2 regions of the Enterobacter sp. PL_is514 genome follow, and region 1 is predicted to be linked to the other one. Evidence: predicted binding sites of a transcription regulator. Region 1 holds the regulator's gene; the other holds the start of a gene.
The links. Region 1 encodes CRP, which controls carbon source genes, mostly activating them, when cyclic AMP is high. Its sites were predicted from a motif close to ATGTGANNNNNNTCACAT; they were not measured.
Positions count from the first base shown of each region.

Region 2: udp (uridine phosphorylase) is a predicted target of CRP. The motif match lies at 7,323-7,340, and genes of this name have one in related genera.

Region 1 is NZ_JBVPGN010000029.1:16,812-32,933, forward strand. Features, by position in the region: gene AC0TNG_RS08590 (biotin-independent malonate decarboxylase subunit beta) at 1-683, opposite strand, end outside; gene mdcC (malonate decarboxylase acyl carrier protein) at 676-975, opposite strand; gene AC0TNG_RS08600 (triphosphoribosyl-dephospho-CoA synthase) at 985-1,842, opposite strand; gene mdcA (malonate decarboxylase subunit alpha) at 1,842-3,497, opposite strand; gene AC0TNG_RS08610 (hydrolase) at 3,726-4,748, shown strand; gene AC0TNG_RS08615 (YheU family protein) at 4,745-4,963, shown strand; gene AC0TNG_RS08620 (phosphoribulokinase) at 4,994-5,863, shown strand; gene AC0TNG_RS08625 (OsmC family protein) at 5,930-6,334, opposite strand; gene crp (cAMP-activated global transcriptional regulator CRP) at 6,646-7,278, shown strand; gene AC0TNG_RS08635 (YccS/YhfK family putative transporter) at 7,336-9,423, shown strand; gene argD (bifunctional acetylornithine/succinyldiaminopimelate transaminase) at 9,420-10,640, opposite strand; gene pabA (aminodeoxychorismate synthase component 2) at 10,727-11,290, opposite strand; gene AC0TNG_RS08650 (putative adenosine monophosphate-protein transferase Fic) at 11,321-11,905, opposite strand; gene ppiA (peptidylprolyl isomerase A) at 12,012-12,584, opposite strand; gene tsgA (MFS transporter TsgA) at 12,863-14,047, shown strand; gene AC0TNG_RS08665 (cytosine deaminase) at 14,066-15,367, opposite strand; gene nirB (nitrite reductase large subunit NirB) at 15,607-16,122, shown strand, end outside.
Region 2 is NZ_JBVPGN010000024.1:55,467-71,588, reverse strand. Features, by position in the region: gene tatD (3'-5' ssDNA/RNA exonuclease TatD) at 1-70, opposite strand, end outside; gene tatC (Sec-independent protein translocase subunit TatC) at 112-882, opposite strand; gene tatB (Sec-independent protein translocase protein TatB) at 885-1,427, opposite strand; gene tatA (Sec-independent protein translocase subunit TatA) at 1,431-1,685, opposite strand; gene ubiB (ubiquinone biosynthesis regulatory protein kinase UbiB) at 1,762-3,402, opposite strand; gene ubiJ (ubiquinone biosynthesis protein UbiJ) at 3,399-4,004, opposite strand; gene ubiE (bifunctional demethylmenaquinone methyltransferase/2-methoxy-6-polyprenyl-1,4-benzoquinol methylase UbiE) at 4,018-4,773, opposite strand; gene rmuC (DNA recombination protein RmuC) at 4,840-6,297, opposite strand; gene udp (uridine phosphorylase) at 6,438-7,199, opposite strand; gene AC0TNG_RS01985 (dienelactone hydrolase family protein) at 7,455-8,261, shown strand; gene AC0TNG_RS01980 (family 1 glycosylhydrolase) at 8,300-9,763, shown strand; gene metE (5-methyltetrahydropteroyltriglutamate--homocysteine S-methyltransferase) at 9,812-12,073, opposite strand; gene metR (HTH-type transcriptional regulator MetR) at 12,189-13,142, shown strand; gene AC0TNG_RS01965 (carboxylate/amino acid/amine transporter) at 13,030-13,929, opposite strand; gene yigL (sugar/pyridoxal phosphate phosphatase YigL) at 14,012-14,812, opposite strand; gene pldB (lysophospholipase L2) at 14,844-15,836, opposite strand; gene rhtB (homoserine/homoserine lactone efflux protein) at 15,946-16,122, shown strand, end outside.

The DNA.
Region 1 (16,122 bases):
GCTTTCACCGCGTTTACGCCGTCGCCCACCAGCGCGTCCACCAGCCCGCTTTGATAGCGCACTTCGCCGCCGGTCATGCTCCAGATAAACGGACGGTCGCGGGAGTCGTACTCCTCAATGCCTGCCTCCTGCTCGATAACCTGCGGGCCGTTGAGGCCAAGACGCGCTTCGCGGGTCACAATCAGGTAGCTGCACAGCGCTGCCGCGATGGACATCCCGCCGAAGCAGCCCACGGTCCCGGCCACAATTCCCACCACCGGGGTGTAGCGGCGCAGGTCAACAATCGCGGCGTGGATATCGGCAATCGCCGCCAGGCCGAGATTCGCTTCCTGCAGGCGCACGCCGCCGGTTTCGAGGCACAGCACCGCCTGAGTCGGAATGCCGTTGCGGTTATCTTCCGCCGCCAGCTCCAGCGCCGCCGCCATTTTTGCACCGGACACTTCGCCCATGCTGCCGCCCTGGAACGCGCCTTCAATCGCCACGACGACGGCAGGCTTGCCGTTGATGGTGCCTTTTGCGACGACCATGCCGTCATCGGCCTGAGGAACAATCCCCTGCGGCCCAAGCCACGGAGAGATAATGCCTTCAAACGGATCCAGCAGTTCGCGGTAGCTGCCGTCATCCAGCAGGGCCTGCGCGCGCTGGCGCGCTTTTAGTTCGATAAAGCTGCTGTCATCACGCATGGCTCACCCCCTCAAAAACCTGTTCGATGCGAATGCGCGCCACGCCCGGCGTCGCGCCGAAGTCATGAATGGTCAGTTTGCCTGCCGGCAGGCTGCTGACCGTCTGCAGACGGTTGAACAGTGCCTCCCAGCGGCCACGGCTATTGTCTACTGAAGTGGTGATATCAATGGTTAAGGTCTGGCCCGGTTCGGCGGCGAACAACACCTCCATATCCCCGGAGCCGACAACCCCTGCCAGCGCCCTGCCGCTTACTTCGCGACTGGCGGGCACGGTCAATGTAATTTTTTCCATAACATCCTCTTAATGCTTTGAATAAGGCGTTTCGACGCGGTCGAGAAACAGCGTGGCGGCAAGCAGGTCGGCAGCGCCGCCCGGTGAGGCGTTAAGCGCCAGCATCTGACGGTCCAGGCTCGCCAGCGCCTGCTGGCCCGCCGCCGTTGCACAGCCTCCGGCGTTCAGTACCGCACGGGCACCGCTCTGCATGGCGTCCAGCCCCTCCATTCCGGCGCGCGACAGCACGCAGGTGTCGGTGAGCGACGTCATGATCGCCATCAGCGCGTCGAGCCTGGCATGCGTTTCGCTGCTGCCGTTGAGACGGCTGAGGCGAAGCTGCGGCAATGCGCGCTGCATAACGTGCGGGAACGCCTGCTGCGCCTCTTCGCGTGCGCCCGGCACGCGGTAGCGGTGCGTGGCGCGCAGGCCTTTGCTGAACACTTTGGGCGCCGCCTCGTCCGGTAGCTTTGCCAGCTGCGCGGCGGTGCGGGCGACATCTTGCGCCCTGGCATCACCGCCGAGCATCGCCACCGCGCTGACCAGCAACCCCAGCGCCCAAATCGCGCCGCGATGGGTGTTTACGCCCCCGGTTGCGGACATCATTTGCTGCTCGCCTTCGCGACCGAGTCGCCCGACGGTTTGCCGAAGCGCAATATCTGCCGGACGCTGCCAGCTTTGCTGCGCCAGCGCCTGAAACGTGGAGGTCAGGCTGTGCGCGGAGCGCTCCATCAGCGCAAGGGATAAATCGTGGTGCGCGCCGTTCCCCCGACTGTCCACCAGACCGGGTTTCGGGCTTAAACGTGCTTCGTCAATCAGACACTGCGTGGCGGTTCGCGCCAGCCATTCGGCACCGCCTTCAACCTGAATCTGGGGGAGAAGTTTCATTACCAGCTCCGGAATTTCGCAGGTGGGTTATACAAACCGCCGGACCACTCAACGAGGTCAGACACGCTGCCCGCAGCCAGCAGAGAGCGGGTGGCGTCAGTGCGGCGAATCCCCATATCTTCCGGATACACAACCTTGCCGCTCTGGCGCAGTTCCGCCACGCGTTTGGCGTCCACGCCCAGGCCGATGTCGGTGATCCCCGCGACGGCGGCAACCATGGCCCGACGCTCCTCCAGATCTTTCGCCCGGTAGAGGTAGGCAATCCCCTCTTCCGTCAGCACGTGCGTCACGTCATCTCCGTAAATCATCACCGGTGCCAGCGGCATGCCGGAGGCTTTCGCCACGTCTACGGCATCGAGTTTTTCCACGAAGGTTGGCTTCACGCCTGCCTGGAAGGTTTCGACCATCTGCACGACCAGCTTTTTACCGCGCTGCATCGGGTCCGGCTCGGTGATCATGTTCAGCCAGGCCGGCGTGGCGTGGCGGCGACCGTGCGGGTCATGGCCCATGTTTGGCGCACCGCCGAAGCCGGAAAGACGACCGCGGGTCACGGTTGAGGAGTTGGCGTAACCGTCTACCTGCAGCGTAGAGCCGATAAACATATCCACCGCGTACTGACCTGCCAGCTGGCAGAAGGCACGGTTGGAACGCATAGAGCCGTCGGCACCGGTAAAGAAGACGTCCGGACGAGCACGGATGTACTCTTCCATCCCCAGCTCGCCGCCGAAGCAGTGCACGCTCTCCACCCAACCGCTTTCGATGGCGGGGATCAGCGTCGGATGGGGGTTCAGCGTCCAGTGTTTACAGATTTTGCCCTTCAGGCCGAGCTGTTCGCCGTAGGTGGGCAGCAGCAGCTCGATCGCTGCGGTGTTAAAGCCGATACCGTGGTTCAGGGACTGCACCTGGTGCTCCGCGTAGATGCCTTTGATGGCCATCATCGCCATCAGGATATGTTCCTGTTTAATGAGGCGCGGGTCGCGGGTGAACAGCGGTTCGATAAAGAACGGCTTGTCGGCAACCACGACGTAATCGATCCAGGAGCCCGGGATATCCACGCGCGGCAGCTCGCATTCGTCGTCCACCAGCTCGTTCACCTGCGCGATGACGATGCCGTCGTGGAACGCAGCGGCTTCCACCAGCGCCGGGGTATCTTCGGTGCTCGCCCCGGTGTAGAGGTTGCCTTTGCGGTCGGCTTTAAAGCCGGCAATCAGCGCCACGTTGGGCGACAGGTCGACGTAGAGACGTGAGTAAAGTTCGATGTAGGTGTGAATTGCGCCGATTTCGAGCTGACCGTCTTCCAGCAGCTGGGAGATTCGCAGGCTCTGCGTTCCGGAGAAGGAGAAATCCAGCTTGCGGGCGATGCCTTTCTCGAAGATATCCAGATGCTCGCTGCGGCCGACGCTCGGCATGATCATATGCAGGTCGTGGACAATTTGCGGGTTCACTTCGGCCAGCGAGCGGGAAAGGAAATCCGCCTGCTTCTGGTTGTTACCTTCCAGAACGACCTTGTCGCCAGGCGCGATCAGTTTTTCCAGCATGGCGACAAGATCGCCGGTTGGCAGTACCTTGCCCTGCACCGGTACGGACGCCAGGCGACGCGCTTTTTCGCTGCGTCGCGTGTTCCATTGCCGGGTGGGTGTTTGCCCAGATAACATTATTAACCTCCTGATTCAGCTAATCATTTTGATTTGCTTAACGTTGAGTAAAGTGTGCGCTCTGGTGAGAAAGGCATCAATTAAGCGTAGAGTGGAATCATTAGCCTGAGAGTAATAATCAAGGTAAAGATTTGTGATCGGGATCAGTTCATGTTTCGGAAAACCAGGCTAAACGGGGTACAATTCGGAAAGTACCGTAAATTTCTGACAAGAATCAGCATCGCCCTTATGACCCAAATCATTCCATCAGACTTCGACATTGCGGCCGAAGACAGCACTGAGTTCGTGCCTATGCGCGGCGTGGCCAATCGCCATTTGCAGACCATGCTGCCGCGACTGATCCGCCGCAAGGTTCAGTTCACCCCACACTGGCAGCGGCTTGACCTGCCAGACGGTGATTTTCTGGATCTCGCCTGGAGCGAAGCGCCGGAGCAGGCCCGCCATAAGCCGCGTCTGGTGGTCTTTCACGGTCTGGAAGGCAGCCTGCACAGCCCATATGCACACGGGTTAATTGAGGCGGCAAAAGCGCGCGGCTGGCTCGGCGTGGTGATGCATTTTCGCGGCTGCAGCGGCGAACCGAATCGTCAGAAACGCATTTATCACTCGGGTGAAACCGAAGACGGAACGTGGTTTTTACACTGGCTGCGGGACAACTTTGGCACCGTGCCGACCGCCGCGGTGGGCTACTCGCTGGGCGGCAATATGCTGGCCTGCCTGCTGGCCAAAGAGGGTGAAACCGTCCCGCTGGATGCCGCCGTCATTGTCTCCGCACCGTTTATGCTGGAGCAGTGCAGCTACCACATGGATAAAGGCTTTTCCCGCGTCTATCAGCGCTACCTGCTCAACCTGCTGAAGGCCAACGCGGCGCGTAAGCTGAAAGCCTATCCGGATACCCTGCCGGTCAGCCTGCGTCAGCTGAAAAAGGTGCGCCGTATTCGCGAGTTCGACGACCTGATCACCGCGAAAATCCACGGCTTCGCCGATGCGATTGACTATTATCGTCAGTGCAGCGCCATGCCGCTGCTCAGCAAGATCACGCAGCCGACGCTGATCATTCATGCCAAAGATGACCCGTTTATGGATCATCACTCGATCCCCGCTCAGGAATTCCTGCCCGACAACGTTCACTATCAGTTGACCGAGCACGGCGGCCACGTCGGGTTTATCGGCGGTACGCTGCGCCGCCCGAAAATGTGGCTTGAGACGCGTATTCCTGACTGGCTAACCCCTTATCTGGACGGTGCAAAATGATTATTCCCTGGCAGGATCTGGCTCCCGAAACGCTCGATAATCTGATTGAAAGCTTTGTATTACGCGAAGGCACCGATTATGGTGAACAGGAACGCTCGCTTGAGCAAAAGGTCAACGATGTAAAGCGCCAGCTGAAAAGCGGCGACGTGGTGCTGGTGTGGTCAGAACTGCATGAGACGGTCAATATCATGCCCCGCAACGCGTTTCACGGCTGATCTTCCACCCTTTTCAGTCAGGGAGTTGCTATGTCTGCCAGACATCCGGTTATTGCCGTTACGGGGTCGAGTGGTGCGGGAACCACCACCACCAGCCTCGCCTTTCGCAAGATTTTCGCCCAGCTGAATCTTCGTGCGGCGGAGGTCGAAGGCGACAGCTTTCACCGCTACACGCGTCCGGAGATGGATATGGCCATCCGTAAAGCGCGCGATCTGGGTAAACACATCAGCTATTTCGGCCCGGAAGCCAATGACTTCGGCCTGCTGGAACAAACCTTTATAGAGTACGGTCAGAGCGGCAAAGGGCAGTCCCGCAAGTATCTGCATACCTATGATGAAGCCGTTCCCTGGAATCAGGTGCCGGGGACGTTCACCCCGTGGCAACCGCTGCCGGAACCCACCGACGTGCTGTTTTACGAAGGATTGCACGGTGGCGTGGTCACTCCTCAACACGACGTGGCGCGCCACGTGGACCTGCTGGTCGGCGTGGTCCCTATCGTTAACCTGGAGTGGATCCAGAAGCTGACGCGCGACATGAGCGAGCGCGGCCATTCACGAGAGGCGGTGATGGACTCGGTGGTGCGCTCCATGGAAGATTACATCAACTTCCTGACACCGCAGTTCTCCCGCACCCATATCAACTTCCAGCGGGTGCCGACGGTGGACACCTCCAACCCGTTTGCCGCCAAAAGTATCCCGTCCCTTGATGAGAGCTTTGTGGTGATCCATTTCCGCAATCTCGAAGGCATTGATTACCCCTGGCTACTGGCCATGCTGCAGGGCTCGTTTATTTCGCACATGAATACGTTAGTCGTGCCGGGCGGAAAAATGGGGCTGGCGATGGAGCTCATCATGACGCCGCTGGTGGAGCGACTGATGGAAGGGAAGCAGATCGCGTGAACATGTTCCCTCTCCCTGTGGGAGAGGGTTAGGGTGAGGGCATCAACACGCACGATGCCCCAATAATTAAGCCTCGATCACTTCATACGAATGCGTGATTTTTACCGCTTTCTCCAGCATTAACGCCACAGAGCAGTACTTCTCCGCAGACAGATCCACCGCACGCGAGACCGCTGCGTCCTTCAACTCTTTACCGGTGACCACAAAGTGCAGATTAATATGGGTGAACAGGCGTGGCGCCTCTTCGCGACGTTCTGACGTGAGTTTAACCTCACAATCCGTCACGTCATGACGACCTTTTTGCAGAATCGACACCACGTCAATGGCGCTGCATCCCCCTGCCGCCATCAGCACCATTTCCATTGGGCTTGGCGCTTTATCGCCGGAGTTACCGTCCATCAAAATCTGGTGTCCTGACGCGGACTCGCCCAGGAACGTTAAACCTTCAACCCATTTCACGCGCGCTTGCATATTCTTAAACTCCAACGTTGCATTTTTGGTGACAGATTACGCGTGCGTTACATTTCTCGCAATGGAAGGCGACCTGCATCATGCTGAAGCGAGACACCAGGAGACACGCGGCGAAAGCTATGCTAAAACACTCTGGATGCTACAGTAATACATTGACGTTACACATGTATGCAGAGGACATCAAACTTTACTGGCTGCGAAACGTTACGGTAGCCGACTTCCCAGGGTATGGGTAAGAATTCGATTGCAACCCCAGAGTCCGGATGCATCTGATGACTCTGGTGACAGCTTATAACAGAGGATAACAGCGCATGGTGCTTGGCAAACCGCAAACAGACCCGACTCTCGAATGGTTCTTGTCTCATTGCCACATTCATAAGTACCCATCAAAGAGCACGCTGATTCACCAGGGTGAAAAAGCGGAAACGTTGTATTACATCGTTAAAGGCTCGGTGGCAGTGCTGATCAAAGATGAAGAAGGGAAAGAGATGATCCTTTCTTATCTGAACCAGGGCGATTTCATCGGTGAACTGGGCCTGTTTGAAGAGGGCCAGGAACGTAGCGCCTGGGTTCGTGCAAAGACAGCATGTGAAGTGGCTGAAATTTCTTACAAGAAGTTCCGTCAGCTGATTCAGGTTAACCCTGACATCCTGATGCGTCTTTCTTCCCAGATGGCGCGCCGTCTGCAGGTCACCTCAGAGAAAGTGGGCAACCTCGCCTTCCTGGACGTGACAGGCCGTATCGCACAGACCCTACTGAACCTGGCGAAACAGCCAGACGCTATGACCCACCCGGACGGCATGCAAATTAAAATTACCCGTCAGGAAATTGGTCAGATCGTCGGTTGCTCCCGTGAAACAGTGGGCCGTATCCTGAAAATGCTGGAAGATCAAAACCTGATCTCTGCCCACGGTAAAACCATCGTGGTTTACGGAACGCGTTAATTCCGCTTAAACGGCGTGCCATCGCAAGGTGTCACGCCGTTTTTGTCTCTACTCCCCATGTGGCGCAGGCTGATCTATCACCCGGAAGTTAACTACGCACTGCGACAAACGCTGGTGTTGTGTCTTCCTGTGGCCATAGGCCTGATCCTCGGACATCTTCAGCAAGGTCTGCTGTTTTCCCTCGTGCCTGCCTGCTGCAACATCGCCGGTCTGGACACGCCGCATAAGCGCTTTTTCAAACGCCTGATTATCGGCGGCTGCCTGTTTGCGGGCTGTAGCCTCGCCGTACAGCTTTTACTGGCTCGTGATATTCCGCTGCCGCTGATCCTGACCGTGCTGGCGATGACCCTCGGCGTCACGGCGGAAATCAGTTCTCTGCACGCCCGCCTGCTTCCCGCGTCGCTGATTGCGGCCATTTTCACGCTGAGCCTCGCCGGGAATATGCCGGTGTGGGAGCCGCTGCTGATCTACGCCCTGGGGACATTATGGTACGGCCTGTTTAACTGGTTCTGGTTCTGGCTGTGGCGGGAGCAGCCGCTGCGTGAATCCCTGAGCCTGCTCTATGTGCAGCTTGCGGATTACTGCGAAGCCAAATACACCCTGCTGACCCAGCATACCGATCCGGAAAAATCCTTACCGCCCCTGCTGACGCGCCAGCAGAAGGTGGTGGATCTGATAAGCCAGTGCTATCAGCAGCTGCATATGCTCGCCGCCAACAAGAACCACGAATACAAACGGCTGCTGCGCACCTTCCAGGTAGGCCTGGATCTGCAGGAGCATATCTCCGTGAGCCTGCACCACCCGCAGGAGGTGCAAAAGCTGGTCGAGCGCAGCCACGCCGAAGCGGTGATCCGCTGGAACGCGCAGACCGTCTCGGCACGTCTGCGGGTGCTGGCAGACGATATTCTTTACCACCGCTACCCCACACGCTTTAACATGGAAAAACAGCTGGGCGCGCTGGAGAAAATCGCCCGTCAGCATCCGGATAACCCGGTCGGCCAGTTTGCCGCCTGGCACTTCAGCCGCATCGCCCGCGTGCTACGCACCCAGCGCCCGCTCTATCCGCGCGATCTGATGGCGGATAAGCAAAAACGCCTGCCGTTATTGCCCGCGCTCAGGAGCTATCTGTCGCTTAAATCGTCCGCCCTGCGCAACGCCGCACGAATTAGCGTGATGCTCAGTACCGCCAGCCTGATGGGCATGGCGCTGCATCTGCCGAAACCCTACTGGATCTTAATGACCGTGCTGTTTGTCACCCAGAACGGCTACGGCGCCACGCGGGTGCGTATTCTGCATCGGGCTGGCGGAACGATGGCCGGGCTGATCATCGCGGGCGTGACGCTGCACTTCCACGTGCCGGAAGGCTACACCCTGGCAGGGATGCTGGCGATCACGCTGGTGAGCTACCTGATTATCCGCAAAAACTACGGCTGGGCGATGGTGGGCTTCACGGTGACGGCGGTATACACCCTGCAGCTACTCACGCTCAATGGCGAACAGTTTATTGTCGCCAGGCTGATCGATACCCTGATCGGCTGCCTGATTGCCTTCGGCGGTATGGTCTGGCTCTGGCCGCAGTGGCAAAGCGGACTGCTGCGCCAGAATGCCCACGACGCGCTGGAGGCCGACCAGCAGGCCATTCGCCTGATCCTGAGCGACGACCCGCAGCCCTCTCCGCTGGCTTATCAGCGCATGAAGGTCAACCAGGCGCACAACGCCCTGTTCAACTCACTCAACCAGGCAATGCAGGAGCCGGGCTTTAACTCGCACTATCTGGCAGACATGAAGCTCTGGGTGACGCACAGCCAGTTTATCGTCGAGCATATTAACGCCATGACCACGCTGGCGCGCGAGCACACGATGCTGACGCCGGATCTGGCGCAGCGCTACCTGCAGTCGTGTGAAATTGCGCTGCAGCGCTGTCAGCAGCGTCTGGAATATGACTCGCCGGGTGAGTCGGGAGATTCGAACATTCTGGAAGCGCCGGAAACGTTAACCCACGGGCCAATGAGCACCCTGGAGCAGCATTTGCAGCGCGTACTGGGGCATCTGAACACCATGCACACCATTTCTTCGGTGGCATGGCGTCAGCGTCCGCATCACGGGATTTGGCTAACCCGCAGGTTGAAGCGGACGGCGTATTAACCTTTTACGATCTTCGCGACCGCGGCGGCAAAGCGGGTTAACCCGTCTTCGATGTCTTTATCTTCCACCACCAGCGACGGCGCAAAGCGCATCACGTCCGGCCCGGCGTTCAGCACCATCACCCCTTCGCGAGCGGCGGCATGCAGGAAATCACGCGCGCGTCCCTTGTACTGCGGCTTCAGCTCAGCGCCAATCAGCAGTCCCATCCCGCGGATCTCGCTGAACACGTCGTACTGCTCGTCAATCTTTTGCAGGTGTTTTACGAACAGCTCGCGCTTCGCGCTAACGCCGTTCAACACCTCCGGCGTGTTGATGATGTCGAACGCGGCGCCCGCTACGGCGCTCGCCAGCGGGTTACCGCCGTAGGTTGAGCCGTGAGAACCGACGTGGAACGCGGAGGCGATCTCCTGCGTCGTCAGGACCGCACTTACCGGGAATCCACCGCCGAGCGCTTTGGCGCTGGTCAGAATATCCGGCGTCACGCCGTAGTGCATATAGGCAAACAGGTCCCCGGTACGTCCCATTCCGCACTGCACTTCATCAAAGACCAGCAGCGCCTGATATTCGTCGCACAGCGCGCGCAGCCCTTTCAGGAATTCCGGGGTTGCCGCAGTCACGCCGCCTTCACCCTGGATCGGCTCGACAACAACTGCGCAAGTGTGGTCGTCCATTACCGCTTTCACCGCGTGCAGATCGTTAAACGGCACGTGGACGATATCAGCCGGTTTCGGGCCAAACCCGTCGGAATACTTCGGCTGGCCGCCAACGGAGACGGTAAAGAAGGAGCGTCCGTGGAAGGCGTTGTGGAAGGCGATGATTTTGGTTTTGTACGGGCTATGGCGCGTTGTCGCGTAGTAGCGCGCCAGCTTAAAAGCGGTTTCGTTGGCTTCGGTGCCGGAGTTCATAAACAGCACGCGCTCGGCAAAGGTCGCATCAATGATCTTGCGGCCCAGGCGCAGCGCCGGTTCGTTGGTGAACACGTTGCTGGTGTGCCACAGGGTTTCCCCCTGGGTTTTCAGCGCCTCCACCAGCGCGGGATGGCAATGACCCAGCGCCGTGACCGCAATACCGCCCGCGAAATCCACATACTCTTTACCCTGCTGATCCCAGACGCGGCTGCCTTTCCCCTTCACCGGGATAAACTCAGCCGGTGCATAAATCGGCAGGATCACTTCATCGAATGTCGCGCGGGTAATTGCTGGTTGTTCAGTTGCCATGTCATGACCATCCATTTTATGTCACAGTGATTGTGAAAATATAATCACAAAATATGCATAAAAAATCACAGCAAGGCAACAGTTATTCAGCGATGGAGGAAATTTGCCAGCAGCGCGTGCCCTTGTTCACTGAGGATGCTTTCCGGATGGAACTGCACGCCTTCGAGATCCCATTCGCGGTGGCGAATCCCCATGATCTCCTGCGTATCGCTCCAGGCGGTGACCTCAAAGCAGTCGGGCAACGTCGACGGGTCAATGACCAGGGAATGGTAGCGCGTCACGGTTAACGGATTATTGAGCCCCGTGAACACTCCGGTGCCCGTGTGGGTGACCGGCGAGGTTTTACCGTGCATCACTTTGGCGGCGCGCACGATGGTGGCGCCAAACGCCTGGGCAATCGCCTGATGGCCCAGACAGACGCCCAGGATCGGCAGCCTGCCGGCATAGTGCTGGATAACCTCCAGTGAAATACCCGACTCCGACGGGGTGCAGGGCCCCGGTGAAATAACGATTTTCTGAGGAGCCAGCGTCTCGATATCGGCGAGATCGATCTCGTCGTTGCGACGAACAACCACCTCTGCACCCAGTTCACAAAAATACTGGTAAAGGTTCCAGGTGAAGGAATCGTAGTTATCAATCAGCAGAATCATGGCGGCTCCCGAAAAAAATGCCGCCCTATTCTACTCAGATTCCCGCGCTTCGCTCACTACTTTGGCAAAGATAGCGTTTAGCGCGGTTAAATCACCCGTTGCGCCGCTGCGGTTAGCCGCCACCCACTGTTCGGGATCGATATCGCGCCAGTCCAGCGCGTAGCCCGCGTGGAGCGCCAGCTGCTCGAAGAAAACGCGCTGGGCAATACCGTTGCCGCGCATGAAGGGATGCAGCATGTTGATTTCGCAGTAATAGTGGCTAACCCGGTCAACAAACGCCGCTTTCTCAAGACCCACGAGATACTTTTCGCTTTCCAGCGCCGCCATCAGCTCATTACCCATTTTTTCGATGTATTCGAAATGGCAGAAGGGAATATCACCCTTGAATATATCATCGGTACGGAACTCGCCTGCCCGCTTCATCTCTCTGCGGTAGAGATGGCGGTGAATAAGGCACAGATGGGGTAACCCGGGCGCGGAAGGCCCAAGCTCAAGGGTCTCAATGTCGGGATCCGATGGACCATTACCTTTCTCAAGGAGACAACTGGCCTGAAAGTTGACGCTACGCTGCTGCTCCCAGAGACGGGATTTTTGCTTGTCGGTGAGTTTTTTCACTTAACGCCTCCCTGAATAGTCCGTTTGCCACAAGTATAAGCAGCAAAACGCGCTTTCGCAGGGAGGGCGACATAACGCGGGCATGAGAAGCCCGCGTTCAGAAGAATTACGGCAGAACTTTTGCGGAGAGGATCACGACAGGTTTTGACGGCACATTCTGATACGGACCGACGTCGTGAGTAGGCACCTGAGAAATCTTGTCGGCCACGTCCATCCCTTTCACGATTTTACCGAAGACCGCATAGCCGAAGTCACGCTGGCCGTGGTCGAGGAAGGCGTTATCCGCCACGTTGAGGAAGAACTGGCTGGTCGCGCTGTCTTTGTCTGCGGTACGCGCCATGGAGATGGTGCCGCGCTTGTTCAGCAGGCCGTTGTCCGCTTCGTTTTTAATAGGCGGGTTCGGCTGCTTCTGCTGCATCTGCTCGTTGAAGCCGCCGCCCTGCACCATAAAGCCAGGGATCACGCGGTGGAAGGTCGTGTTGTTATAGAAACCACTGTTCACGTAGTCGAGGAAGTTTTTCACAGAAACCGGAGCTTTCTGGCTATTCAGTTCCAGCTCAATGTTCCCGGCGGAGGTGGTCAGCAGAACGTGAGGGTCCCCTTTGGCTGCCAGCGCAGCAGGGGAAACGGCAGAAAGAGCAAACACAGCTGCGACAGCCGCCAGTGTTGATTTGAGCATGAGAATTCCTTAACAAAGCGCAGTATAAAAAGCGAATGGCTTGATTCTAAAGAGCAGTATGAACGGAGACCAGCCTTTTACCTAATTTTACGAAATTGAAACAGTTGTAACCACGCAAACGGTTGGCTTTAGGGTCTTTTTGTGTGATCAAGATCACACAAAAACATGCAATGAAGTTCTAATTTCTCTTAAAAGATATGAATAGATCACTTTAATGTCTAAAATCTGCCCGCTCTCAGCGCCCCCTGGGCGCTTTTCTTTTTCTGAACAGGCCAGACATGACTAACAGCAATCGCATCAAGCTCACATGGATCAGCTTCTTCTCCTACGCCCTGACCGGCGCGTTGGTGATCGTCACCGGGATGGTGATGGGAAATATCGCAGACTACTTCCAGCTGCCCGTTTCCAGCATGAGTAATACCTTCACCTTCCTCAACGCAGGGATCCTGATCTCTATTTTCCTGAATGCCTGGCTGATGGAAATCGTGCCGCTGAAAACCCAGCTGCGTTTTGGCTTTGTGCTGATGGTCGCCGCCGTGGCTGGCCTGATGCTAAGCCACAGCATCGCGCTGTTCTCAGCCGCGATGTTCGTGCTTGGTCTGGTCAGCGGGATCACCATGTCGATCGGTACGTTCCTGATTACCCATATGTATGAAGGCCGCCAGCGCGGCGCGCGCCTGCTGTTTACCGACTCCTTCTTCAGCATGGCCGGAATGATTTTCCCGATGGTCGCGGCCGTTCTGCTGGCGCGCAGCATCGAGTGGTACTGGGTCTATGCCTGCATTGGTCTGGTCTACGTTGCCATCTTCATTCTGACCTTCGGCTGTGAATTCCCGGTGCTGGGCAAGAAAGCGCAAACCACCGCAGAACCCGTCGCGAAAGAGAAATGGGGTATCGGCGTGCTGTTCCTCTCCATCGCCGCCCTGTGCTATATCCTGGGCCAGCTGGGCTTTATCTCCTGGGTACCGGAATACGCCAAAGGTCTGGGCATGAGCCTGAACGATGCGGGTAAACTGGTGAGCGATTTCTGGATGTCTTACATGTTCGGCATGTGGGCGTTTAGCTTCATCCTGCGCTTCTTCGACCTGCAGCGCATTCTGACCGTACTGGCAGGTCTGGCGACCGTGCTGATGTACCTGTTCATCAACGGCTCCCCGGAACATATGCCGTGGTTCATTCTGACCCTGGGCTTCTTCTCCAGCGCGATCTACACCTCGATCATCACCCTGGGCTCCCTGCAGACCAAAGTGGCCTCGCCGAAGCTGGTTAACTTCGTTCTGACCTGTGGCACCATCGGCACCATGCTGACCTTCGTGGTGACGGGCCCGATCGTTGCCCACAGCGGCCCGCTGGCCGCGCTGCATACCGCGAACGGTCTGTACGCCGTGGTGTTCATCATGTGCTTCATCCTGGGCTTTGTGACCCGCCACCGCCAGCACAACGCGGCAGCGGCATCGCACTAAACCCTGCGCCCCTTTGCATTAGGCAGAGGGGCTGTTTCTGGCGAAACTTACCTCTTCTCCTCCGGTATCCATCTGGATCCAGGTCTGCGCCAGCTGCGTGGTGGCAATGATCCGTCCCTGACGAATCGACCAGCGCACCGGCACCTGGCAGCGCACCGCTTCAAACCCGCTCTCCGCAGGCAAAATAATCAGGTTTGCCGGGTTTCCCGTTTCAATACCGTAATCGCTCAGGCCAAAGGTCCGGGCGCTGTTGTGGGTGATGAGATTCAGGCCGCTGTCGATTTGCGGATAGCCCATCATCTGGCAGACGTGTAGCCCCATATGCAGCACCTGCAGCATGTTGCCGGTACCGAGCGGGTACCACGGGTCGAAGACGTCGTCGTGACCGAAGCAGACGTTTATGCCCGCCTCCTGCAACTCTTTCACCCGGGTGATGCCGCGACGCTTCGGATAATCATCAAAGCGCCCCTGCAGGTGGATGTTGACCAGCGGGTTAGCGACGAAGTTAATCCCCGACATTTTCAGCAGGCGGAAGAGCCGCGAGGTGTAAGCGCCGTTGTAGGAATGCATGGCGGTGGTGTGGCTGGCCGTCACGCGCGGCCCAATACCGGCCTCATACGCCAGCGCGGCCACCGTCTCGACAAACCGCGACTGTTCGTCGTCGATTTCGTCGCAGTGAATATCCAGCGGACGGTCATACTTCTTCGCCAGCTCGAACGCGATGTGCAGCGACTGGACGCCATACTCGCGGGTGAACTCGAAGTGTGGGATCGCCCCCACCACGTCGGCCCCCAGCTTTAACGCCTCTTCCAGCAGCGCCGCGCCGTTCGGGTAAGAGAGAATACCTTCCTGCGGAAACGCGACAATTTGCAGCGTTACCCACGGCGCCACCTCCTGCTTCACCTCCAGCATCGCCTTCAGGGCGGTGAGCGTCGGGTCGGAGACATCCACATGGGTGCGAACAAACTGGATGCCGTTGGCAATTTGCCACTTCAGCGTTTTCCAGGCGCGCGCTTTAACGTCCTCGTGGCTGAGCAACGCCTTGCGCTCCGCCCAGCGCTCGATGCCTTCGAACAGCGTGCCGGACTGGTTCCAGTTCGGCTCGCCCGCCGTCTGGGTGGTATCAAGATGGATATGCGGCTCAATGAAAGGCGGGATAGCCAGCCCACCGCGCGCATTCAGTACTTCATAACTTTCGGCATGGGTTTCGTCCATCGGGGTGATGTCACCAAATCGCCCGTTCTCAATAGCGAGCTGCCACAGCCCTTCCCGACCCGGTAAACGAACATTCTGAACAAGCCATAACGGTGCTGTAGACATACCTTTCCCCTAAAAAACGCCGCTGATATTCAGGCGTATTAATTCTGGCAAAACCGCCCCTGAGTTGTACACAAATTCAACGAACACGAAAAGCCTGTGATTTCCGCCACTTATAAAAACCCTGACAAATCAGTTATATACCACCTAAGGAGTAGGCGAAGGCGTATTTGATTTGCATCAATAAGCGCCCCTGCTGAATCGTTAAGGTAGGCAATAATAGAAAAGAAATCGAGGCAATAATGAGCAAAGTCAGACTCGCTATCATCGGTAACGGCATGGTCGGCCACCGCTTTATCGAGGATCTTCTCGATAAGGCCGATGCTGAGCAGTTCGATATTACCGTGTTCTGTGAAGAACCCCGCAAGGCGTACGACCGTGTGCACCTCTCTTCCTATTTCTCCCATCATACCGCCGAAGAGCTCTCTCTGGTGCGTGAAGGTTTTTACGAGAAGCATGGCGTAAAAGTGCTGGTGGGCGAACGCGCTATCACCATCAACCGTCAGGAAAAAGTGATCCACTCCAGCGCCGGGCGTACGGTTTTTTACGACAAGCTGATCATGGCGACGGGCTCCTATCCGTGGATCCCGCCGATTAAAGGCTCGGAAACGCAGGATTGCTTCGTCTACCGTACCATTGAAGATCTCAACGCCATCGAATCCTGCGCACGCCGCAGCAAGCGCGGTGCGGTGGTCGGCGGCGGTCTGCTGGGCCTGGAAGCGGCTGGCGCGCTGAAAAACCTCGGCGTTGAAACCCAC
Region 2 (16,122 bases), on a different contig from region 1:
CACGCGCAACTACCTCATCACGATCTTTCGCAAACTGCGAGCTGGTCAGATTGAGTCCGATATCAAACATGCAAATCCCCATATAACAACCGCCCTGACGGGCGGCTGGTTTTACTCTTCAGTGGTCTTGTCGGACGTATCGTCTTCATCATCCGCTCGACGTCCTTTACCCACGTAGAAACGCGAGAAGAAGACGCCAACCTCAAACAGACAGTACATCGGTATGGCCAGCAGCGTCTGCGAGAACACATCCGGCGGTGTCAGCAGCATGCCGACCACAAAGGCGCCCACCAGGATATACGGACGCTTCTTACGCAGGTCATCCGGGGTTGTTACCCCTACCCAGCAAAGCAGCACAATGGCCACCGGCACTTCGAATGCCACGCCAAACGCCATAAACAGCGCCATCACAAAGCTGAGGTAGCTGGCGATATCCGTCGACACCTGGACCCCTTCCGGCGCGGTATGCGTCAGGAAGCCGAAGGCCAGCGGGAAGACAACGAAATAGGCAAACGCCATGCCGATGTAGAACAGCAGCGAGCTGGACACCAGCAGCGGGATCACCAGCTTGCGTTCGTGCTTATACAGTGCTGGCGCCACAAACGCCCACACCTGATAAAGAATGACCGGCGCTGAGGCAATCAACGACACCCAGAAGGTCAGCTTGATGGGGGTGAAGAACGGAGAAGCAACGTCTGTTGCAATCATCGTTGCGCCCAGCGGCATCTGCTTGATCAGCGGTGCAGAGACCACCTGATAGATATCGTTGGCAAAATAGACCAGGCACAGAAATATGAGTAAAACCGCAATAATGCAGTTTAACAGGCGCTTACGCAGCTCAATGAGGTGCGCAATCAGCGGTTGAGTATCATCTACTGCCATGTTTACGCTTTATCACTCGACGAGGGGGATGATTCGGAAACGGACGCAGCGGGCTTCACTTCCACCGTTTTTGCCACCGGCTCTTCCGGCTGCACCTGTTTTTTCACTTCGGTTTCCTGCGGCGTCTGTTCTGGCGCGGCAGCCTGATGTTCTGCGCTGGCAGGCGTTACGCCCTCGCGCTGCTCCTCGCTGCCCTTCACCACCGGGTTATGGATGGTATTCGCTTCATCGCTCGCTTTTTCAGGATCGTTAACGCTATAGGAGCGCTTCATCGATTCCGCCGCTTCGCGCAGCTCATCCATTGACGCTTTCAGTTCCGGCGTCAGGTTATCCATGCTCGCCTTCTCAACCTTTTTCAGGCTTTCCTGAAATTCCTGCAGCTTAAGCTCCTGCGCCAGCTCATTCTGAACGGTCGATGCCAGCGATCTCAGCGCACGAACCCAGCCCGCAACGGTTTTCACTGCCACCGGCAGACGCTGCGGCCCCAGCACAATCAGGCCAATCACAAAGACCAGCAGGAGCTCACTAAAACCAATGTCGAACACGACTTACACCTGCTCTTTATCGTGGCGTTTAGCGTCTTCCTTTTTGGCTTCTTCCTGCTTATCGGCGATGGACTTAGCAGTAAAATCAGCGTCCTGGCTGGTTTTATCCTGCTTGCTCTCATCATCGCTCATCGCTTTCTTGAAGCCTTTGATAGACGCGCCCAGATCGGAACCAATAGAACCGAGCTTTTTGGTGCCAAACAGCAGCACGACGATGACGGCAATGATCAACAATTGCCAGATACTGATACCACCCATACATGTTCCTCAGGGATAGATGATTAATTAGTCAGGTCGCATTATACGTATGCGACCCGTCGATAGCGACGCAAACTCAGCGCGTTTTTCGCCATCCGGCAAGCCAGACAACCACCCCGGCGGCCATCAGCCAGGCGGGCATCATCTGCCAGTCCGGACGGTTGATCAGCAGCAGCGTACCGCTCAGCAGCAGCGTTGCGCCAATCCCAAAGAGATAGCGTGACTGGCCCTGGCGAACCCGGCTGGACTGAAGCTCGCGGGCGATTTTATCCATGCTGTGCTGAAGGTTCTTGCTCTGACGCAAACTGTCATAAACCAGTTCAGGAATTTCAGGCATTTTTTCTATCCAGAACGGGCCTTTCTCTTTCAGCGAGCGCACCAGCGCCGGAATGCCAACCTGATCCTTAATCCAGGATTCAAGGAAAGGTTTCGCGGTCTTCCACAAGTCTAACTGAGGATAGAGCTGTCGGCCTACACCCTCAACGTAAAGTAATGTTTTCTGAAGTAAAACTAGCTGTGGCTGAACTTCCATATTAAAGCGGCGAGCCGTGTTGAACAGGTTTAACAGCACGTGCCCGAAGGAGATTTCCGCCAGCGGTTTTTCAAAAATCGGTTCACAAACGGTCCGGATCGCGAACTCGAACTCTTCGACGTTGGTGTCAGGCGGCACCCAGCCGGAATCGACGTGCAACTCGGCCACCTTACGGTAGTCGCGGTTGAAGAACGCGATGAAGTTCTCTGCCAGATACCGTTTATCTTCCTTGTTCAGCGACCCCACAATCCCGCAGTCGATACCGATGTACTTCGGATCCTCAGGGTGTTCGTAGCTCACGAAGATATTGCCCGGATGCATGTCCGCATGGAAAAAGCTGTCGCGGAACACCTGGGTAAAGAAGACCTGTACCCCACGCTCGGCCAACAGCTTCATGTTCGTTCCCTGCTTCTCCAGGGCCACCACATCCGAAACCGGAATACCGTAGATACGCTCCATCACCATCATGTTCTGGCTGCAGTAGTCAGAATAGACTTCAGGTACGTAGAGCATCGGGCTGTTTTCAAAGTTGCGACGCAGTTGAATAGCGTTTGCCGATTCACGCAGCAGGTTAAGCTCATCAATCAGCGTTTTTTCGTATTCCCGCACCACTTCCAGTGGACGAAGGCGACGCCCGTCCGGCAGCAAGCGCGGCACCCAGCGCGCCAGACGATAAATCAGCTTCATGTCCGCTTTGATGATGGGCAGGATGTCCGGACGAATGACCTTAATAACGACTTCTTTGCCGTTTTCTTTCAGACGTGCGGTATGCACCTGCGCGATAGAGGCCGATGCCAGTGGGTGAATGTCGAAATCGTCAAACCAGGTCTCGACGGGTACATTTCCCATCGCCTCTTCAATTTGCTTTTTCGCGCGCGCACCGTCAAACGGTGCGACGCGATCCTGCAGCATCGCGAGCTCATCGGCAATAAGCGGCGGGAAGAGATCGCGGCGGGTCGACAACATCTGTCCGAATTTAATCCAAACCGGACCGAGCTCCTGCAGCGCGAGACGCAGACGCTCACCCAGCGGTTGACCTTTATGGCGATTGGGCATCCAGAACAGCATCCGCCGCCAGATACGAAGCGGCAGCGTGATACGCATTTTGGGGATAAGCTCGTCGAGCCCGTAGCTCAAAAAGGTGCGAATAATAAAATAGAGGCGCCGAATTTCACCAGGCGTCATTTGCCCTCCAGTTTTTCCAGCCGTTTGGTTAACGCATCAACCGCACGTTCAACAGCAGCGGTCTCTTCCGCAAACCACGCCACTTCCAATGGCCCGGGTGCCATTCGCCACTCCTCCGTCAGCACTTCCGCCGCATAGCGTTGCTGACGATGCAGGCTTTTACGCGCAAAGGAGGCGCCACCATGAAGGACTTTCCCGATGCCTTCAGCGGCGATGTCGCCGATAAAAGGCGCGAGCAGCTCTGCCGGGTCGAACTCCGCCAGATCGGTGAGCGCAACGAAGTTCTGCACGACCTGAATGTCGCCTTCCACTTCCAGCTCACCGCTGCGGATAAGCGCCGTTAATTGCTGGCGATCGCGCAGTTTTGGCAGCACGCTCATGTGCGTGATGACCGAGCAGTCGGCTTCACCTTCCCACTCCCCCAGTACGTCAAGCTGGCGTTCGCTGAAGACCAGTACAAGCGGCGTCGATAACTCTTTTAAAACAATGCGCAATACCTTCCCGTTTAGCCGCTGACGCGCAGCTTTCAGCGCCGGAGCGCGATACAGGAAAGCATTCAGTACATTCTCGATGCCTGCGGAGACTAAGGGTTTAAAGGGCACGGGACACCTCCACTCAGAATTTGTAACCGCGATGCAGCGCGACGACACCCGCCGTCAGGTTGAAATATTCAACGTTCTCAAATTCTGCATCCTGCATCATGGCTTTTAAGGTGTCCTGATCCGGGTGCATACGAATAGATTCCGCCAGATAGCGGTAACTTTCCGCATCATTCGCCACCAGCTCACCGATGCGCGGCAGCACGTGGAAGGAATAGGCGTCGTAGGCTTTGCTCAGCGGCTCAATGATCGGTTTCGAGAACTCGAGCACCAGCAGGCGTCCACCCGGTTTCAACACGCGGTACATGGAGCGCAGCGCCTTTTCTTTATCGGTCACGTTACGCAGACCGAAGGAGATCGTGATGCAGTCAAAGGTATTGTCCGGGAACGGCAGCGCTTCGGCGTTTGCCTGAACATATTCCACATTCCCCACCACGCCGATGTTACGCAGCTTTTCGCGGCCCATTTTCAGCATGGAGTCATTAATATCGGCGAGGACAACGCGCCCGGTTTCGCCCACCAGGCGAGAGAATTTCGCGGTTAAATCGCCCGTACCGCCGGCTAAATCCAGCACCGTTTGTCCGCGACGCACGCCGCTACAGTCAATGGTGAAGCGCTTCCACAAGCGATGAATGCCGAACGACATCAGGTCATTCATTACATCGTACTTCGCCGCCACGGAATGAAATACGTGGGCCACCATGTCAGCTTTCTGCGCTTTGGCGACAGTCTGAAAGCCAAAGTGCGTTGTGTCTTGTGAATCGTCAGCCATCTCAGAGCCTGCTTATCAGTAAAATGTTCGTGAAGTGTAACAGATTGGGCGCGTTTGCCCTACGTTTCAACCACCGCGAAAGAAACGCGCTGGAGTCTCGTCTGGTGATAAATCCACCGCTAACGTATTGTCTTCACTGTTTGTCTTTTGTTCGTCCGCACCTTCTCTCAGGCGAAACTCGTCGTCCTGGGCGGTGGCCTGTTCCACCAATTCCGGATTAATCTCGCGTTTAACCTCTACCCCCAGGCTGCGGAATGATTCGGCCTGCGCCAGCAGATTGCCGCGTCCCGAGGCGAGTTTTTTCATCGCCTGGCGGTAGTTATCCTGCGCACGATCCAGGCTCTGCCCGACTGAGGACATGTCGTCCACGAAGAGGCGCATTTTGTCGTACAGCTTGCTGGCATGATCGGCAATCTGCTGCGCGTTGCGGCTCTGGTGTTCATAGCGCCACAGGTTCGCAATGGTACGTAACGCCACCAGCAACGTGGTAGGGCTGACCAGCATAATGTTATTTTTGAGCGCTTCGGTGATGAGTTCAGGCTGCCTGTCGAGTGCCAGCAGAAACGCGGGCTCTACCGGAATAAACATCAGGACATAGTCCAGCGAGCGAAGACCCGGCAACTGCTGATAGTCTTTTCTGCCGAGCAGGCGAATGTGGTTACGCACGGAGGCAATGTGCTCCTGCAGCGCCGATTCGCGGGTGTAGTCATCCTCCGCGTTGAAGTAACGCTCATACGCCACCAGGGTCATTTTGGCGTCAATCACCACATCTTTACCCTGCGGCAGCCGCACAATCACATCCGGCTGCATGCGCGAGCGGGCGTCGTTTTCGATACTCACCTGCGTTTCGTATTCATATCCTTCCCGCAGGCCGGAGGCTTCCAGTACGCGGGTCAGCACCACTTCTCCCCAGTTGCCCTGGGTTTTGTTATCCCCTTTGAGCGCGCGGGTCAGGTTAACCGCTTCCTGCGCCATCTGGGCATTCAGCTGCTGGAGATTGCGAATCTCATGCGCCAGGGTGTGCCGCTCGCGGGCTTCCTGACCAAAACTGTCCTGCACCTGACGACGAAAACCGTCCAGTTGTTCACGCAGCGGCGTCAGCAGGCTGTTAAGGCTCTGGCGGTTCTGTTCATCAACGCGACGGTTGCTGTGCTCGAAAATACGGTTGGCGAGGTTCTCAAACTGTTCGCTGAGGCGCTGCTCGCTGTTGATCATCTGGCGGATTTTGTCTTCCGCATGCAGCTGAGTGGATTCAAGGCGGGTGGTCACTTCGCGGAGATCGGCCTCCAGCGAGGTGTTGATATCACGGAGATTGCGCAGCTCGTTGTTAAGCAGCTCGCACTCGTCGCGCCAGTGGTCACTCAGGGCAAGCTGCTGCTTTGCCGCACTTAATTCAGCGACGATCTCTTCGCGCTCTGCCAGCTGATCGGCCTTCTGCTGTGCATGCTGATAGCTGGAAATGAGCCAGCCTATCGCCACGCCCACCAGCGCAATCACCGCATAAATCAGGACTGAGATATCCACAATGCCCCCTGCATCAACGTATTACCCGCACAAAATAAGATTGTGCTGTATAAACGTCCAGTTTGAAAGGGTTTTCCTGCGAGGCGCTACGCAAAAAATAAAGGCCGAACGTGTCGGCCTTTGATTTCGAAAGGAGGGGACTAGATCAGGCGACGCGCGGCTTCGACCACGATTTTCACTGCATGGCTTTCGGTCTGCTTCATGGTTTCGGCGTTCGGGATCTCCTGCTGGGTACGGTTGACGATAACGCCCGCCACCATACCGGCACGCAGACCCTGGCTTGCGCACATGGTCAGCAGCGTGGCGGATTCCATTTCGTAGTTCATCACACCCATTGACTGCCACTCTTCCATGGAGCCTTTGAAGCGGCTTACCACGCGGCCAGAGAAGGTGTCGTAACGCTCCTGGCCCGGGTAGAAGGTGTCGGAAGAGGCGGTTACGCCCACGTGGGTGGTGGCACCCACAGATTTTGCGGCTTCAACCAGCGCGGTGGTGCACTCGAAATCCGCCACTGCCGGGAATTCCATCGGTGCAAAGTGCAGGCTTGCACCGTCCAGACGGACGGACGCGGTCGTGACCAGCACGTCGCCGACGTTGATGTGCGGCTGGATAGCGCCGGTGGTACCGATACGCAGGAAAGTACGAATGCCCAGTTGCGCCAGCTCTTCAACAGCAATAGACGTAGACGGACCACCGATACCGGTAGAGCACACGATCACCGCTTTGCCATCCAGCTCTGCGCGCCAGGTGGTGAATTCACGATGGGCTGCCAGCTTAACCGGCTTATCCATCAGCGCGGCGATCTTTTCCACACGCTCTGGATCGCCAGGGACGATAGCGAGCGTAGCCCCTTGTAAATCGTTTTTAGTGAGGCCGAGATGAAAAACATCAGACTTAGACATAGGTGACTCCTCTGTGGGTCGGTTAGTCAGAAGAAGTAAAACGGTACTTTACAGAAGCAGTAAGCATAATTTCGTGACGCATCTCACCATGAATGAAAATGATTGCATCGAATTTCCATTAAAAAGTGATTTACATCACATTAACAAGTTATATCGTCAGGTGCTGCACAAAAGATAGACCGTTTAAGGCACTGTGAGTTGTTAACCTGGTGTCTATATTTACCTTTGCGCTAACTGATTGGTACGGAGAATGCCATGACTGAAAAAACCGGTTTTGCACCTGCTGCGGCCCCGCATGCCTCAACCATCGTCTCAACGTCTGAAGATGCCATCACCGCGGGTGAGACCTCCATTCCCACGCAGGGAGAGAACATGCCTGCTTACCACGCACGACCAAAATCGGCAGACGGCCCGCTGCCCATCGTGATCGTGGTTCAGGAAATTTTCGGTGTTCACGAACACATTCGCGACCTCTGCCGCCGGCTGGCGCTGGAAGGCTATCTGGCCGTTGCGCCAGAGCTCTACTTCCGTCAGGGCGATCCGAACGACTACAGCGATATTCCCACCTTGCTCAGCAACCTGGTCAGCAAAGTCCCGGACGCGCAGGTGCTGGCCGACCTCGACCACGTCGCCAGTTGGGCGGCGCGCAACGGGGGCGATCCCCATCGTCTGCTGCTCACCGGTTTCTGCTGGGGCGGACGCATTAGCTGGCTGTATGCCGCGCATAACCCGCAGCTCAAAGCCGCTGTCGCCTGGTACGGCAAACTGGTGGGTGAAAAAACGCTGAATTCACCGAAACATCCGGTTGATATCGCCACCGAGTTGAATGCCCCCGTGTTAGGGCTTTACGGCGGTCAGGACACCGGTATTTCGCTGGATTCGGTAGAAACCATGCGCCATGCGCTCCGCGCGGCAAATGCGAAGGCGGAGATTGTAGTTTACCCGGATGCCGGGCATGCGTTTAACGCCGACTATCGTCCGAGCTATCACGCTGAATCGGCGAAAGATGGATGGCAGCGGATGCTTACGTGGTTCCGTCAGTACGGTGGTAAAAAAGGGTAAGCCTTTCCCATCATCATGACGCATAAGGAGTACGTGTTATGGACTATTCCCTCGCGTTTCCACACGGTTTTTTATGGGGCGGCGCGATTGCCGCCAACCAGGCCGAAGGCGCATGGAACGTGGACGGTAAAGGGCCGTCCGTTGCCGACGCTGTCGCCTGGAAACCCAACCTCTCCGTGAAAGATTACAGCGGCCATATGGCCCTGACGGACGAGAATATCCGCGACGCGTTTGAAGGTAAAAATGATGCGCTGTACCCGAAACGCCGCGGCATCGATTTTTATCACCACTATAAAGACGACGTCGCGCTGTTTGCTGAGATGGGTTTTAAGGTGCTGCGCGTATCCATTGCCTGGTCGCGTATTTTCCCGACCGGAGAGGACGCCGCGCCAAACGAGGCCGGGCTGCAGTTTTATGAAGAACTGTTCCGCGAGCTGCGTCGTCATAACATCGAGCCGCTGGTCACCCTTTCCCACTACGAAATGCCGCTGGCGCTGAGCGAAAAATATAACGGCTGGGTGCATCGTAATGTGGTCGATGCCTTCGTTCGCTTCAGCAATGTTTGTTTCGACCGCTACAAAGAGCTGGTGCGTTACTGGCTAACCTTCAATGAAATAGACAGTATTCACCGCCATCCCTTTACGACCGCGGGCATTCGCGAAGAGAAAAGCGCACCGGGCAACGCGAAACAGGATATCTATCAGGGTCTGCACCATCAGTTTGTCGCGTCTGCACTGGTCACGCGCGACTGCCACGCCAAAATTCCGGGCAGCCAGGTCGGGTGCATGCTGACGAAACTGACGACCTATCCGCACAGCTGCCGTCCGGAAGACGTTGAAGCCACGCTGAAGAAAAACCTGGAAAACTATTTTTATGCCGACGTGCAGGTATTTGGCGACTATCCCCCGCTGATCCTGCGCGATCTGGAACGACGAAATATCCATATTGAAATGCACCCTGACGATCGGCGTATTTTAAAGGCGCATACCGTCGATTTCGTCTCCTTCAGCTATTACATGTCGATGACCGAATCCACGCAGCCTGACGCCGAACGCATTCCCGGGAATACCGTTCTCGGTGTGAAAAACCCGTATCTGCCTGCGTCAGAATGGGGATGGCAGATTGATCCGCTTGGGTTGAAAATCTCGCTGCTGGAGCTGTATGACCGTTACCGGAAGCCGCTGTTTATCGTTGAAAACGGTCTGGGCGCGAAGGATGTGGTCGAAAACGGCAAGATCCACGATAGCTATCGAATCGACTATTTCCGCGCGCATTTCGCGCAAACGCTGGCCGCGATTAATGAAGGCGTGGAGGTGATGGGGTTCACCACGTGGGGCTGTATCGACATCATTAGTGCGGGCACCTCGCAGATGTCCAAACGCTACGGTTTTATCTATGTCGATCAGGACGATGAAGGCAACGGTACGTTGAAACGGCTGAAAAAAGACTCCTTCTGGTGGTACCAAAAAGTGATTGCCAGCAACGGCGCAGATCTGAACTAAGCATGCGCATTTCAGGTCGGGCAGACGCCCGGCCATCACGCGTCACAATTATGCCTGACGCAAATTCTGTGCTGCCTTCACCATGTTCGCCAGCGCGGCGCGGGTTTCCGGCCAGCCGCGGGTTTTCAGGCCGCAGTCCGGATTCACCCACAGGCGCTCAGCCGGAATGCGCTGGGCCGCTTTTTTCAGCAGGGCTTCAATCCACTCCACGCTCGGCACGTTCGGGGAGTGAATGTCGTACACGCCCGGCCCGATTTCGTTCGGGTACTCGAACTCTTCGAACGACTCCAGCAGCTCCATGTCTGAGCGCGACGTCTCAATGGTGATCACGTCGGCGTCCAGCGCGGCAATCGAATCCATGATGTCGTTAAATTCGCAGTAACACATGTGGGTGTGGATCTGGGTGTCGTCCTTCGCCACCGCGGCGTTGATGCGGAACGCTTCCACACCCCACTGCAGGTAGGCATCCCAGTCGCGGCGGCGCAGCGGCAGACCTTCGCGCAGGGCCGGTTCGTCAATCTGAATAATACCAATGCCTGCGGCTTCCAGATCCGCCACTTCATCCCGCAGTGCCAGGGCAATCTGTTTGGCGATGGTTTCACGGGTCACGTCTTCACGCGGGAAAGACCAGCAAAGAATGGTCACCGGACCAGTGAGCATGCCTTTCACCGGCTTGTCCGTGAGGGACTGCGCGTATTTCGCCCACTCCACGGTGATCGCTTCCGGGCGGCTGACGTCACCGATAACCACCGGTGGCTTCACGCAGCGGGAGCCATAGCTCTGCACCCAGCCGTTTTGGGTAAACACGAAGCCGTCGAGATGCTCACCGAAGTATTCCACCATGTCGTTACGCTCGGCCTCACCGTGCACCAGCACGTCCAGACCCAGACGTTCCTGCTCGATAATCGCCTGCTTGATGTGTTCGGCGATACCGGTGCGGTAGTGATTCGCATCCAGATTGCCCTTTTTGAAGTCCAGACGCAGGCCACGGATTTCGGTGGTTTGGGGGAAGGAACCGATGGTGGTGGTCGGCCACGCAGGCAGGTTGAAGCGGGCACGCTGCGCTTCAGCGCGGACTTCATACGGGCTCTGACGCTGGCTGTCCTGGGCGGTGATGGCCGCCAGACGTTTTTCCACCGCCGGGTTGTGCACGCGCGCCGAGTGACGACGCGCCTGGATCGGTGCGCTCCATTCGGCGATCGCCGCCGTGTCGCCGCTGTTCAGCGCATCGCGCAGCAGCGTCAGCTCTTCGCATTTTTGCAGCGCGAAGGCAAACCAGCTTTTCACCTCGGCATCCAGGCGGGTTTCCACGCTCAGATCGATCGGGCTGTGCAGCAGGGAGCAGGACGAAGCCACCCACAGCTCACGTTTGCCGACGATGTCTTTTATTTGAGCGTATTTCCCGGTGAGATCGGCACGCCAGACGTTACGACCGTTAATCAGCCCGGCGGAGAGCAGCCAGTCCACAGGCAGGCGCTTGTGCAGCTCCGCGACATCGTCTTTACCGTGTACGAGGTCAACGTGCAGACCCTGAACCGACAACGCGGTAATGGTGTTAAGGTTCGGCGTAACGCCCTCAAAATAGGTGGTCAGCAGCAGCTTTACTTGCCCCGCCAGCGCGTCATACGCCGGTTTGAAGGCATCGAGCCAAACCTTGGGCAGTTCGAGCACCAGCGCCGGCTCGTCGATTTGCACCCACTGAATGCCGCGTTTGCCCAGCTCAATCAGCACCTGTTTGTAGACCGGCAGAATGTCCTTCAGCAGGCTGAGTCGGTCAAACGGCTCGCCTTTTACTTTACCCAGCCACAGGTACGTTACCGGCCCGAGCAGAACCGGTTTCACCTGATGGCCCAGCGCCAGCGCTTCGTCCACTTCATCCAGAAGCTGCGTCCAGGTCAGCCTGAACTGCTGACCTTTTACGAACTCCGGCACCATATAGTGATAGTTAGTGTTAAACCATTTAGTCATTTCCGCCGCTGCCGCTGGCTCACCCGTTGGCGCACGGCCACGGCCGATGCGGAACAGGGTATCGATATCTACCGATCCATCTTTGTTCTGATGACGAGCCGGCACGTTGCCAAGCAGCAGGCTGGTCGTCAGAACATGGTCGTACCAGGCGAAATCGCCCACCGGCAGCAGGTCAATGCCCGCCTGTTTTTGCTGATCCCAGTGACGGGCGCGCAGCTCGCGTCCCACCGCCAGCAGTTCTTCACGGGTGGCGTTCCCCGCCCAGTAGCTTTCTTGCGCTTTTTTCAGCTCGCGACGCAGGCCAACGCGAGGGAAACCGAGTGTGTGATTGCGGATTGTCATGGTGTGCCCCTTGTGAAATTCGTTATTTAGACGTCCAGATGTTTACACATCTATAATTGGCAGGTACTGTATATTCCTCAAGCGCAATATGTTCATGGCGAAGTGAAGGACTTTCATGATCGAGATAAAACACCTGAAAACGCTACAAGCGTTGCGGAACTGCGGCTCGCTCGCGGCTGCAGCTGCCACGCTGCACCAGACCCAGTCCGCCCTTTCTCACCAGTTCAGCGATCTGGAACAACGCCTCGGCTTCCGTCTTTTTGTGCGTAAGAGCCAGCCCCTGCGCTTTACGCCGCAAGGTGAGATTCTGTTGCAGCTGGCGAATCAGGTCCTGCCGCAAATCGCCAGCGCGCTGCAGGCGTGTAACGAACCGCAACAAACCACGCTGCGTATCGCCATTGAGTGCCACAGCTGTATTCAGTGGCTGACCCCCGCGCTTGAGAACTTCCGCCAGAAGTGGCCGCAGGTGGAGATGGATTTCAAATCCGGCGTGACCTTTGATCCGCAGCCGTCGCTGCAGCAGGGCGAGCTGGACCTGGTGATGACCTCTGACATCCTGCCGCGCAGCGGCCTGCACTATTCGCCGATGTTTGATTATGAAGTACGCCTGGTGCTGGCACCGGATCATCCGCTGGCGGCGAAAACGCGCATCACGCCGGAAGACCTGGCGACGGAAACGCTGCTGATTTACCCGGTTCAGCGTAGTCGTCTGGATATCTGGCGCCACTTCCTGCAGCCCGCGGGCATCAGTCCGCAGCTGAAAAGCGTGGATAACACCCTGCTGTTGATTCAGATGGTGGCGGCCAGAATGGGTATCGCGGCGCTGCCGCACTGGGTGGTAGAGAGCTTTGAACGCCAGGGGCTGGTGGTGACCAAAACCCTGGGTGAAGGACTGTGGAGTCGACTGTACGCCGCCGTGCGCGATGGCGAGCAGCGTCAGCCGATTACGGAGGCGTTTATTCGCTCAGCGCGGAACCACGCGTGCGACCATCTTCCGTTTGTGCGGAGCGCGGAGCGACCCAGCGGCGATGGACCCACAGCGAAGCCAGGATCACCGTTCCCCCAATAAGGAAGCTCGGCCAGTGCGGCTGTTGCTGCCAGATGGCGAGGTTGACCAACAACCCAGCCGGGACATGCACGTTGTTCATGATCCCAAGCGTACCGGCGTCGACCTGTGTCGCGCCGTAGTTCCACATGAAGTACCCCAACCCGGAAGCCACGACGCCCAGCCAGATAAGCACGCCCCACTGCACGGCGGTGGTCGGCAGCTTGTGCGGGTTACCGAGCATAAACCACGCCGCCACTGCGACAATCGCGGCACCCATATAAAACCAGGCGAACGCGTTATGCTGCGGCATCGGGCGGGTTTCCATCAGGCGCTTGTAGCCCACCATGCCGATGGCGAAACTGATGTTGGCGAGCTGGACGAACATCAGTCCGGTCCAGAAGTGATCGCTGACTTTGTCGTAGCGAATAATCGCCGCGCCAATCACCGCCAGCGCCGCGCTCAGCAGGTATCCCCAGCGCAGGCGGCGTTTACTCAGCAGATCGTATATCAGCGTGATGTAGAGCGGCGTCAGCACGGTAAAGAGCAGGAATTCCGAGACGGACAGATAGACGTAAGCCCGGAAGCTGAACAGGTACATGATGCCGAGCTGCATCGCCCCCACCAGCATGTACAGCACAATCGTTTTCAGCGATTGCCCGCGCGTACGCAGAAACGGCAGGAATACCAGCGCCGCCAGCCCCACGCGCATCAGCACCGAGAAGTAGCTGTCGACCGAACCGGCAAGGTATTCGCCAATCAGGCTAAAGGAGAAGGCCCAAAGGATAGTGGTGATAATGAGTAGCGCCACAATGCTTGTCTCTCAGAAAGAAGGAGAGGCATTGTAGCGAACTCTTTAGTTGACATCTGAGCAATAAACAACCAAATGAAGATTATTCAAGGAACAGTTTGCGCAGGTATTTCGGTACCGCATTGTCTGCGTTGGTGCCGATCACTTCCAGCTCCGGGTGCAAATCTTTCAGACGCTGGTGCGCATTCTCCATAATGCAGCCCTTGCCTGCCATCGACAGCATTTCGGCATCGTTCATGCCGTCACCAAAGGCGATACAGTCTTTCAGCTCGAAGCCCAGACGTTTCGCGACGGCTTCCAGCGCGTGGCCTTTGGAGACGCCACCCGCCATCACTTCCAGACAGGTCAGGGTTGAGAAGCTCACATTGACGCGATCGCCCCAGCGGGCGTTGATTGCCTGCTCCAGCGGGAGCAGTTCTTCGTGACTGTCGCAGGTGAAGAACACCTTACTGATCCCCTCCGGCTCCAGCAGACCCGGCTCGTACAGGGAGTAGTTAAATACCGCTTCTTTGAAGAAACGCATTTCATCCGGGCGGTGGCGGTTCATGAACCAGTCGTCGTCACGATAAACGTTGGTGACGATAGCCGGATTATTGTGCACCACGCCAAACAGATCGGCGGCAATATCGCGATCCAGGTTGTGGGTGAAGATCAGGTTGCCGTCGGTATCATGCACGCGCGCACCGTTGGAGGTGATCATGTACGATTTGATCTCAAGATTATCGCGGATCTGCCCCACGTCGACGTGGTGGCGGCCGGTGGCAAACACAAAGTTCACGCCCCGTGCCGTCAGCAGCTTTAGGGTCTCTTTCGCGTAAGGCGACAGGGTGTGGTCAGGGGAAAGCAGCGTGCCATCTAAATCAGATGCAACAACCTGGTACATAGGGATTTCAACCTCTGGTGGAAAACAATAATCAATTATGCCTGTTGAAAAATTCAACAATGGCGTTGAGCGCGACTGAGCGCATAGCGTCCTTTTCAAAAAGGATCTCATGGTACGCGCCGTTAATGACCAGCGGTTTTCCCCCTTCACAAGGGTGACCGGCGGCCGCGCGCAGTTCACAATAGCGGTCATGCATGCGGTTATCCACCACACGCTCTTCTTCCGCCTGAATCAGGAGTGTTGGTGTATCGTCATTGCCGACACCTGCCAGAACCTGCTCACCGGCAAGGATACCTTCCCGCACCCAGTGGTAGGTCGGTCCACCCACGCGCAGGCGCGGCTCATCGGCATAAAAACGCAGGTTACGACGATACCGCTGGCGACTGTGGGTCAGCACGTTCATCGCAAACGGCAGTGCCCGCCAGCGTCCCGTCCCGATGGCATAGCCTTCCCGAATGCGCTGATGGCCCTCAGCCCAGTCAAGAATATGACGTACCATCCAGTCAGGAAAACGCATGACGATGCCATACATCGGCGCGGTGAGCGCAATGGCATCGCACTGGTGAGCGTGGCGCTGTAAAAACAGCGTTGAAATCGCACCGCCCATCGAGTGCGCCAGAATATAGCGCTTCCGCCAGGGGCCGGGCTCGACCTCCTGCTGCCAGAACGCGGCGAGATCGTCGACGTAATCGCTGAAGTTATCCACGTGGCCGCGATGCGTATCAGATAGCAGGCGGCCAGAAAGCCCCTGCCCGCGGTGATCGATAATCAACACATCGAAGCCCAGATGGAACAGGTCATAGGCCAGTTCGGCGTATTTGATGTAGCTCTCGATACGCCCGGGGCAGACCACAATGACCCGGTCATTTTTCTTATCGTGAAAACGCACAAAGCGTACCGGTATATCACCGACGCCCGTAAACTCATCTTCCTCACGCTGGCGCCAGAAATCGGTCAGCGGCCCCATGGAGAAAGCAGCAAATGCGTTTTCTCGTGTTTCCCAGTCCTTTTTCTGCTGAAACATCGGGTTTCTACTCACCTAAGCCAAGGAATATCGTTTTTTCGTAACCGGTCACAAAATGACTCAACAATAGCGTATTGTGGCATAAAAACAGACGATTCGGGAGTTTCAAATGACCTTCGAGTGGTGGTTCGCTTACCTGCTGACATCCATCATCCTTAGCCTTTCACCGGGCTCGGGTGCCATTAACACCATGACCACCTCCATCAACCACGGCTATCGCGGTGCGGCAGCGTCAATTGCCGGTTTGCAAACCGGGCTGGGCATTCATATCGTGCTGGTTGGGATT